DNA from 3 places in the Arthrobacter sp. efr-133-TYG-120 genome. Region 1 is predicted to be linked to each of the others. Evidence: riboswitches for the same ligand, from Rfam matches in the RefSeq annotation. Region 1 holds a riboswitch; each other region holds the start of a gene.

Region 1 (3,267 bases):
GCACCTTGACTGTTACTCGCATCACTACGTATCCTCATAGGCAACAAGTGTTGTTTGTGAGGCATACATCACAGACTACTCTCCCCAATCACCAGCGCAGAGACCTTCCGCAACCCGCAACGAAACCCAGCGGACCGGCGTCGGAATCCCCAAGGGCTCTGCGCATCACTTTCAGGAGCCAACCGTGGACTCTTCGTTCATCAATATTGCGATCGTGGTGGTGTATTTGCTCGCCATGCTGGCCTTCGGCTGGTGGGGCAAGTCGCGCACCAAGAACAACAGCGACTTCCTCGTGGCAGGACGCCGCCTCGGTCCGATGCTCTACACCGGCACCATGGCCGCAGTCGTCCTCGGCGGCGCATCGACGGTTGGCGGCGTCGGCCTCGGCTACAAGTTCGGCGTCTCCGGCATGTGGCTGGTTGTCGCGATCGGTTCGGGCGTGCTCCTCCTGAGCCTGCTTTTCGCCGGCACCATCCAGCGGCTGAAGATCTACACGGTCTCCCAGATGCTCAGCCTGCGTTACGGACAGCGCGCCACACAGACTTCCGGCATCGTCATGCTCGCCTACACCCTGATGTTGTGCGCCACGTCCACGGGCGCCTACGCCACCATCTTCGTTGTCCTCTTCGGCTGGGAGCGCTGGCTCGCCATCGCCGTCGGCGGCGCAATCGTCCTGGTCTACTCAACGATCGGCGGCATGTGGTCCATCACCCTCGCCGACCAGGTGCAGTTCATCATCAAGACCGTGGGCATCTTCTTCCTCATGCTCCCGTTCGTCCTGAACGCCGCAGGCGGCTTCGATGGCATCCGTGCCCGCGTTGACGCCAGCTTCTTCCAGTTGGACGGCATCGGAGCACAAACCATCATCACGTACTTCGTGGTCTACACCCTGGGCCTGCTGATCGGCCAGGACATCTGGCAGCGCGTCTTCACCGCCAAGACTCCCAAGGTGGCCCGTTGGGGCGGTGCCACCGCGGGTATCTACTGCGTCCTGTACGGCGTCGCCGGCGCATTGATCGGCCTTGCCGCCCGCGTGGCACTGCCCAACATCGACGTGAAGGCCCTCGGCAAGGACGTCGTCTACGCCGAGGTTGCCACGCACATCCTGCCGATCGGCATCGGCGGCCTCGTGATGGCCGCTGCGGTCGCGGCCATGATGTCCACGGCTTCCGGAGCCCTCATCGCCGCGGCGACCGTTGCCCGCGCCGACGTGGTCCCGTTCGTGGCCAGCTGGTTCGGCAAGACCATCAACACCGACGACACCGAGAACCCCGAGCACGACGTCAAGGCCAACCGCTACTGGGTCCTCGGACTGGGCATCGTGGCCGTGTTGATATCCATGGCGGCGCAAGACGTCGTGGTCGCCCTGACCATCGCCTACGACATCCTGGTGGGCGGCCTGCTGGTTGCCATCCTGGGCGGCCTGGTCTGGAAGCGGGGCACCGGCATTGCCGCGGCCTGGTCCATGGCCGTGGGGTCCGTACTCACCCTGGCCCTGCTGATCGCCTACGCCACGGGAATCATCCCCAGCGAAGACGGCGTCTACGCCAACGATCCCATCTATTGGGGCCTCGGAGCCTCGTTGCTGGTGTACGTTGTGGTCTCGCTGCTGACGCCTCCCACGGAGCCCGAGGTCCGCGAAGCATGGGACCGTCGCGTCGCCGGAGGAGTCACCGAGGAACTCCCGCTGGAGGCCCACCCGGTGGCCAGCCACTAAGTTTCACAGAGTCAAGTACGACGGCGGCGCCGCACCTTTTTCCGGGGTGCGGCGCCGCCGTCGCATGTACAGTAGGAAGAGCTTCAAGAGATGTGGCGCCAAGCTCCGACTTGCCACACGCCAACCCCATGTTCACGGGTGGTTCGGATGAAGAAGCGGCCCGGCTCGGACCAGAGACAACCGAACGGGCAAGAGCAACTCCACAGGAGAAGGCCATGCCTTTCGAAAACGGCGCCACCGCCATAGCCGGCCGCACCACCCAGCCCAGCACCCTCTTGTCGCACCGCCCCCGCCGGGTGGACGAATTCGTCCGGGTGATTCCCGGCGTCGACCTCTCCCAAGGCTCCGTCACGTTCGTCGTGGACGGAAACCTGGAACGCTATTGGCACCATGAGCCGCGGCTCATCACCCAAGCCCTTTCAAAAGCGGTCCAGCCCGCCCGCTGGTTCCCCGCCACACGGAAACTCACCCTGACGGTGGCGGCAACCGGGCACCGGGCAGGCGTGCAGAGGCACTTCATCCTGAGCGCGTTTTAGCTCCCCGGGTTTAGCGAGCCCGGGGCTATTCGAACTCTTCGTCCTCGCGGTGTTCCTCTGCGTCGAGCGGAACCACCCGTTCGTCGTCGTCGAGGACCTCGGATTGTTCCTCCCAGTCCTCGTCCACCTCAAGGTCTTCGCTGTAGTCGTAGGCGGGATCGGCCTCGACCGTGGGACGGTCGGGGTGGCGGGCGTGGGTTTCGGTGCTGTCCATGGTGCAACCTCCGTTCGACGTGCCGCTGAGCCCATCGCACAGGCACATGAGGCAGCCGGTCACCACGCTACCCCGCCAATTCGTGGACCCTGTCCATCCATCCCAGCACTGCCCCCAACCGCGGTCAAGGGCCTCCCGGGAGCCTCCCGTTTTTGAGGCGCGCCTAAAACGTCCAGTGAGGATTGCCAGCCGAAAAACCGCGGAAATTGGCGATAGAGTGGAGCCGCAATGAGGCGATGAAGCCCGCCCCAGCAACCCAGGAGTCCCGGTGCACCCGCACGCAGATCCACAGAACCCGACAGATCCAGACAACGCGCATCCCGACAATCGCTCGGACCAAAGCAGTCCATCGCAAGATGAAGCGGCCCCCAAGACTCCCCCGTCGTCGTCGGACATCAAGCGCTGGCGTCAGTACTTGGCGGACGAGCGGGCCGAGGCCGCCGTGTACCGCCAACTGGCGCAGCGCCGCGACGGCGAGGAACGCGAAATCCTGTTGGCACTCGCAGAGGCCGAGGGCCGCCACGAGGCACACTGGCTCAAGCTCCTCGGGGAACATGCCGGCATGCCGAAGGCGGCCTCGATCCGAAGCCAAATGCTCGGCTTCCTCGCCCGGAACTTTGGATCAGTGTTCGTGCTGGCCCTCGCCCAAAGGGCTGAAGGCCGCTCGCCTTACGCGAAGGATCCAGCAGCGACCCGCGCCATGGCGGCTGACGAACAGATCCACGAGGAAGTAGTCCGCGGCCTGGCGACGCGCGGCCGCAACAGGTTGTCCGGCACTTTCCGCGCGGCCGTCTTCGGCG
Region 2 (3,267 bases), on a different contig from region 1:
TGGGTTCCGGTTCCGATCATCGCCATGATCCGGGCATCGGGGCGCGCGAGCTTCTTAGCGACCATGCCGGACGTGGCCGCCGTCCGCAACGCTGTCAGCACTGTCATCTCCGCAAGGAACGTCGGGTAGCCGTTGTGGACGTCGGACAGGACACCGAAAGCTGTCACGGTCTGGAAGCCGCGCGCGGGATTCGAGGGGTGTCCGTTTACATACTTGAAGCCGTAGGTTTCCTGGTCGCTGGTGGGCATCAGCTCGATGACGCCAAATGGCGTGTGGCTTGCCACTCGCGGAGTCTTGTCAAAAGATTCCCACCGCTGGAAGTCGTCTTCCAGGTACTGCATCATCTCCGAGATGACGGTCTCCGGGCCCCGTCCGGCCGTCCAACGAACCATATTGCGGACATCGACAAAGCGCGTCATGTGCGCTCCTTTCCCTCATAAGCACTGTTGCTACGAGGCTACGGAGCGGCGATATGCATCCACAATTGCCAAAGTACGTACTTTTCATTGAAAACATGCACAAAATGATGACTGCTTATGCACACAATGATCAACGGCAGGCGCCCGTCATAAAAGCGACTATCGCAGGACGGAACTGAGCAGCAGGCTCGTCTCGCTATTGACGATCCCCTCGATCCCGCGGATCCTGCCCAACACCTGGTCAAAGTCGCTGAGGCTCTCCGTGCGCAACTCGGCCACGAGATCCCAACCGCCGTTCGTGGTGTGTAGCGCCCAAATCTCGGGAAGTCCGCGGAGTTGGCGAATGACCTTGTCCGCCGACCTTCCCTCCACGGCAATGAGCGCAATGGCCCGGATCGCAAGTGGATCCACCTCGTCGCGCACCCTCGCGGTGAAGCCAACGATGGTCCCCGAGGAGACAAGACGCTCAAGCCGGCTATTCACGGTGGCCCGAGCAACGCCCAGCTTGCGCGCAAGGCTCGCCACGGAGGCCCTGCCGTCCTCCCGGAGAGCGGAGAGGAGCTGGCGGTCAAGGTCGGTGAGTGCTGCCATAAAGATAAACGTATCGCCCATTCCCCAAGCGGGCCTGAGTCCGTAGGGTATCGACATGAGCATCTACATCAGCCCCGACTCTGCTGCATGGTCCCTGACGGCCATGGCGACTGGTGCGTCAGCGGGATCAATCGATGATGCAAATGGCATGTCCAACCTGGTGAAGGAAATCTACGAGACAGAAGGTTTCGAAGCCTTGTCGGGTGTGGTTTTTGCATTGGCTCATCACAACAGCCTCTCGCTGCATGCACTCGCCACGGCCACCGGGATATCCGTCCACGAACTGCTGGAAATCCGGAAGCATCAAGGTTCCACTTTTCATCACTCCCCTACGGCAGTAGCGTCGCGGTTCGACGCCATTCCACCCCGGATCCAGGCGAGCCTGGAACCGCTGCCCAATGAAACCGAGTCCTAGGACGCTGGCACCCCAGCCCTCGCCAGCCTGGCTGCCGTCCGGTTACGGAACATGACGACGGCCGGTGATGCAGGCCGCCGTCGTGGATGTTATTTTTCTTCTTGAGTAATGAGCACCAGCGCGAAGCCCTGACTTGCTGGTCGGCAACCCTCTCTCCGGCGGGGTGCCTCAGGTGACTACTCGGCGTATCGACACTTTCGAACTGCAAGCGTGACTGAGGAGCACCAATGCCTGAACCCACCGAAGAAAAACTCTCGTACCGTCTCATCACGGGCCCTGACACCAAGGAATTCTGCGAGCGGATCTCCACCGCCCTCGCGGAGGGATACGTGTTGCACGGCAGCCCGGCCGCGACCTTCAACGGCACGGACGTAATCGTGGCACAGGCCATCGTCCTGCCCGCGGCAATCGCAAGCGCAGATGCCGCCGTTGCCAATGCGGTGGATCAGCTTGATGAAGAGTTCGACGGCGAGGGCCACGCATGAGCTACGCAGGCGACCTCAGCCCGCACGACGCCTGGGCCAAGCTTGAGCAGGGCGCCATCCTGGTGGACGTCCGCACCGAAGGCGAGTGGGCACACATCGGCATCCCGGACACCAAAGCCACCGAGAACGATCCCCTGTTCATCCAGTGGAACCTGGCCGGAGGCATCCCCAACACCCGTTTCATCGAAGAGTTGACGCAGCAGGCCCCGGAGGCGGACGGCACCGAACTGGTTTTCCTCTGCCGCTCCGGACAGCGCTCCATCGCCGCCGCGATTGCCGCCACCCAGGCCGGCTACACCTCCTACAACGTCCTCGAGGGCTTTGAGGGCGAGCCGGACCGCTACGGCGAGCGAACCGTGAACGGCTGGAAAAACCGTGGACTTCCGACGAACCTGGGGAACATCTAAGTGACTTTCAACCCTGACGCCGCCAGCTGGAGCCCTGACACCCAGGCCGTCCGCGGCGGTCTTGACCGTACCAACTTCCAGGAAACGTCCGAGGCCGTCTTCCTGAACTCCGGCTTCGTCTACGAGTCCGCCGCAGCCGCCGAGCGAGCATTTACGGGCGAGGACGAACGCTTCGTCTACTCCCGTTACGGCAACCCCTCCGTAGCTACCTTCCAGGAGCGCCTCCGCCTGCTCGAAGGCACCGAAGCGTGCTTCGCGACGGCGTCGGGCATGTCCGCTGTCTTCACCGCCCTCGGTGCGTTGCTTGCTGCCGGTGACCGCGTAGTTGCCGCCCGCTCGCTCTTCGGCTCCTGTTTCGTCATCCTCAATGAGATCCTGCCGCGCTGGGGCGTCGAGACCGTCTTCGTCGACGGGCCTGACTTGGACCAGTGGCGTGCTGCCCTGTCCGAGCCGACAACCGCAGTGTTCTTCGAGTCGCCGTCGAACCCCATGCAGGAAATCGTGGACATCGCCGCGGTGAGCGAGCTGGCCCACGCGGCCGGCGCCACGGTGGTCGTCGACAACGTCTTCGCCACTCCCCTCCTGCAGCGCTGCGGCGATCTCGGAGCAGACGTGATTGTCTACTCGGGCACCAAGCACATCGACGGCCAGGGTCGGGTCCTTGGCGGAGCGATCCTGGGCACCAAGGAGTTCATCGACGGTCCCGTCAAGCAGCTCATGCGGCACACCGGTCCGTCGCTTTCCGCGTTCAACGCCTGGGTCCTGACCAAGGGTCTGGAGACGATGGCGCTGCGTGTCAACCACTCCTCGGCGTCTGCGTTGCGGATCGCCGAGTGGCTCGAGGAACAGCCGGCCATCAGCTGGGTCAAGTACCCGCTGCTGAAGTCGCACCCGCAGTTCGAGCTCGCCGCAAAGCAAATGAAGGCCGGCGGAACTGTGCTCACCTTCGA
Region 3 (3,267 bases), on a different contig from region 1:
CCAGATGTGGGACGAAGACCGCCTGCACTTCTCGCCGCTCGGCCATCACACCGTCGCGGCGATGGTCCTCGATTCGCTCAACGTGCCGCACAACCTCGAGCCGCTGTTCCCCAAGCCACTCCCCCAGCGGAGTTGGCGCGAGGCCCGCTCGGGCGACCTCGTATGGGCACGGGAGTATTTTGTCCCGTGGGTCATCCGTCGGATCCGGCACCGCTCCTCCGGCGACGGCATCCTGCCGAAACGCCCGACGCCGGGACCCGTCTTCGGTCCTGCCGACACCATCCTGCCCCGGAGCTGAACGGGAGCCGTGTGGGTCACAGGGAGCGGGGCTAAGCTGGTGAAAGACTAGGGAGGCCCTCCACTGTGAACAATGTGATCTTCTGGATCATCGTCTGCTCCTGGCTGATTCCCATGGGGATCCGCATGTACAACCGATCGCGCCAGCGCAGGCTCCGGGACTTCCCTCCGCAGGATTACCCCGGGCAGCCCTATCCTCCGCAGCACTACCCCGTCGGATACCCGGAGCAACCCCCGGTCATCTTCCCGGCTGAGCCGCAACCCCCGGTGGGAATGCCCGCACCTCAGGCCGCTCCGCGGTCGTCGGCTACTCCGCAAGCGAACAGCGCGCCCCAGCCGGACAGCGCGCCGCAAGGCTACCGGGCACGGAAACTGGCCGAACTCGACCAGGAGTATAGCGACGGGAAAATTGCCATGGAGGACTACATGAAGCTCCGCCAGGAGATCATGAACGGCTGATTCAGCCGAAGAACGCCTCCCGCAGCTGGGGGCCGAGCTGGCCGATCTCGGTGAGGAAACCGTCGTGCCCGATGGGCGCCTCGATCACATGAACGGGGACTTCTCCGGGCAAGGCCTTGGCCAGCTCGTGCGATTGTTCCGGGAAATAGAGCCGATCCGAGTCCACCGAGGCAACGAAGAACTTCGCCGTGGCCACGGACAACGCGTCCTCCAATGAGCCCCGGCCGCGAGTGATGTCGTGGCTCATGAGCGCCTCAGTGATGGCGATGTAGCTGTTGGCGTCGAAGCGCTGGACCAGCTTGCGTCCCTGGTGGTCGAGGTAGCTCTCCACCTGGTAGCGGCCCCGGTCCCCTAAGGCCGCAGCCTGTAGGGGTGCCTCGCCGCCTTGGGCGTTCCTGCCGAAGCGGAAGTCCAGTTCATCCGCCGAACGGTAGGTGATGTGGGCGATCCGCCGGGCGAGGGCCAGCCCCGCCTCGGGCGCGGCCTGGCCATAGTAGTCGCCGCCCTTGAAGTCGGCGTCCTGCCGGATGGCGAGCGTCTGGGCCTGCGCGAACGCAATCTGTTCGGCAGTGCTGTACGCCCCGATCGAAATCACGGCACATCGCTTGACGCGGTCCGGATAGCTGACGGCCCACTCCAGTGCGCGGGCACCGCCCATGGACCCGCCCACCACGGTGTGCCAGCTGTGGATCCCCAAGGCGTCGGCGAGCCGGGCTTCGGCTACAGTGCTGTCCCGCAGGGTCACAAGCGGGAAGCGGGAGCCCCATGGCTTGCCGTCAGGAGCGCTCGACGACGGCCCGGTGCTGCCGTAGCAGCCTCCCACGATGTTGACGGAGACTACGAAGTAGCGGTCCGTGTCGATGGTGGCGCCGGGACCAACGAGTTGCTCCCACCAGCCTTCTTCGTCGCTCTCGCCACGGGCCACATGGGTGCTGCCGGTCAGTGCATGCTCCACGAGGACGGCGTTGGAAGCGTCGGCGTTGAGCCGGCCCCATGTCTCGTACGCAAGGACGACCTCAGGGAGGAAACCCCCGGCCTCCAGTTCGAGCCCTCCTACGGAAACATACTTGAGGGTTCCGTCCTGGGTACCTGAAAGGGGTATGGCTGTTGCAGCAATTGTCATTCGTCGACACCTCACATCGCGCTTGCCCGCCGCCAACACAGCGAAGGGCCAGGTCTTCACCCGGGGCACCCCGCCGCGAAAGGAGGGTTGCCGGCCAGCAAGCCGGGGCTGTCGCTGGCACTCATGACCTATGGGAAGAGTCTAGGAAAACCGGACCCCTTCTGACGAAGATTATGACAGCTTTGTGACACTTGGCCGCGTTTTGTTCACGAAGCCGGGGTTGTGGATGTCTGAAATTGAAGAGACGGGTGATGCCTGTGTGACTGGAGATAGAATTGGGCGCAGCAGTCTGCATCCTTCGGATGTCTCCGCCGCCACTGTGCGTCACAGGAAGATTGAAGCTCGTGAAAAAGCCATCCGGCGTCGTTCCAATAGCCCTGTTCTTGCTGGTATCAGGTTTCACCGTGGGAGTGCCGCTGCCGGCGCACGCCGACACGACTCCGGCAGCAGGCGAAGACAGATACATGGTCCACTACGCCGAAGGCACCGACGTTGACGGGAAGACCGCGGAGCTGCGCTCGCAGGGAGTCTCGGTGGACAAAACGTTCACGCATGCCGTGAAGGCCGCGGTCGTCACGGCGACGCCAGCGAAGGCCGCTGCGTTGGCGAAGTCGAGCCACGTGGCATCGGTCGAGCGGGACACCCCGGTACGGATTTCGGACACCCAAGCGCCGGCACCCTGGAACCTCGACCGGACCGATCAGCGCACCCTCCCTTTGTCCGGGAGCTACACCCCGCCTTCGAGCGGCGCCGGGGTTCAGGTCTACATTGTGGACAACGGGGTGCTTGGCACCCATGTGGACTTCGGCGGTCGGGTGACCGCGGGGTGGAGTGCCTTCTCGGGGCAGCCCGCCAATGCCCCCTGCACCGATCCGGCAATGCCCGACGCCGGCCACGGGACGCACGTAGCAGGCATCACAGCCGGCAGCACCTACGGCATGGCCAAGTCGGCAACCATCGTGCCGGTGCGGGTCCTTGGTTGCGACGGTACGGGATACTCCTCCGACGTCATAGCCGGCCTCGATTGGATGGTCCAGCAGCACCAGCCCGGCCAACCCGCCGTCGCCAACCTCAGCCTCTCCGGACCTGCGAACCAGAGCCTGGACGACGCTGTCCAGGGCGCGATCAATAGCGGCATTATCGTCACCTTGGCGGCCGGCAATTCCAGCACGGACGCGTGCACGCTGTCCCCCAGCCGCGTGGCTGCCGCGATCACGGTGGCCGCGAGCGACAGCTTCGACCGGCAGGCATCGTTCTCCAACTACGGTCCCTGCGTCGACCTGTACGCACCAGGAGTCCAGATCACCTCGGATTGGCAGACGTCAAATACCGCAACGGCTGTCCTGAACGGAACCTCGATGGCCTCTCCGCATGCGGCAGGAGCGGCC

What was found. A riboswitch is a leader RNA that binds a small molecule or an ion and turns the genes downstream of it on or off. The one in region 1 is predicted to bind S-adenosylmethionine.
Region 2: another riboswitch for S-adenosylmethionine. It lies ahead of QRN51_RS17745 (DUF1737 domain-containing protein); the one in region 1 lies ahead of QRN51_RS09910 (hypothetical protein).
Region 3: another riboswitch for S-adenosylmethionine. It lies ahead of metX (homoserine O-acetyltransferase MetX); the one in region 1 lies ahead of QRN51_RS09910 (hypothetical protein).

Annotation. Positions count from the first base shown of each region.
Region 1 covers NZ_JARVRI010000014.1:358,159-361,425, reverse strand. Annotated here, with positions in the region: gene QRN51_RS09915 (sodium:solute symporter family protein) at 185-1,717, shown strand; SAM riboswitch class IV at 1,799-1,918, shown strand; gene QRN51_RS09910 (hypothetical protein) at 1,933-2,253, shown strand; gene QRN51_RS09905 (hypothetical protein) at 2,279-2,467, opposite strand; gene QRN51_RS09900 (VIT1/CCC1 transporter family protein) at 2,736-3,267, shown strand, end outside.
Region 2 covers NZ_JARVRI010000031.1:61,638-64,904, reverse strand. Annotated here, with positions in the region: gene ocd (ornithine cyclodeaminase) at 1-419, opposite strand, end outside; gene QRN51_RS17755 (Lrp/AsnC family transcriptional regulator) at 579-1,010, opposite strand; gene QRN51_RS17750 (hypothetical protein) at 1,066-1,425, shown strand; SAM riboswitch class IV at 1,530-1,642, shown strand; gene QRN51_RS17745 (DUF1737 domain-containing protein) at 1,653-1,910, shown strand; gene QRN51_RS17740 (rhodanese-like domain-containing protein) at 1,907-2,317, shown strand; gene QRN51_RS17735 (O-succinylhomoserine sulfhydrylase) at 2,318-3,267, shown strand, end outside.
Region 3 covers NZ_JARVRI010000015.1:16,638-19,904, forward strand. Annotated here, with positions in the region: gene QRN51_RS10255 (SGNH/GDSL hydrolase family protein) at 1-298, shown strand, start outside; gene QRN51_RS10260 (hypothetical protein) at 364-756, shown strand; gene metX (homoserine O-acetyltransferase MetX) at 758-1,879, opposite strand; SAM riboswitch class IV at 1,893-2,008, opposite strand; gene QRN51_RS10270 (S8 family peptidase) at 2,224-3,267, shown strand, end outside.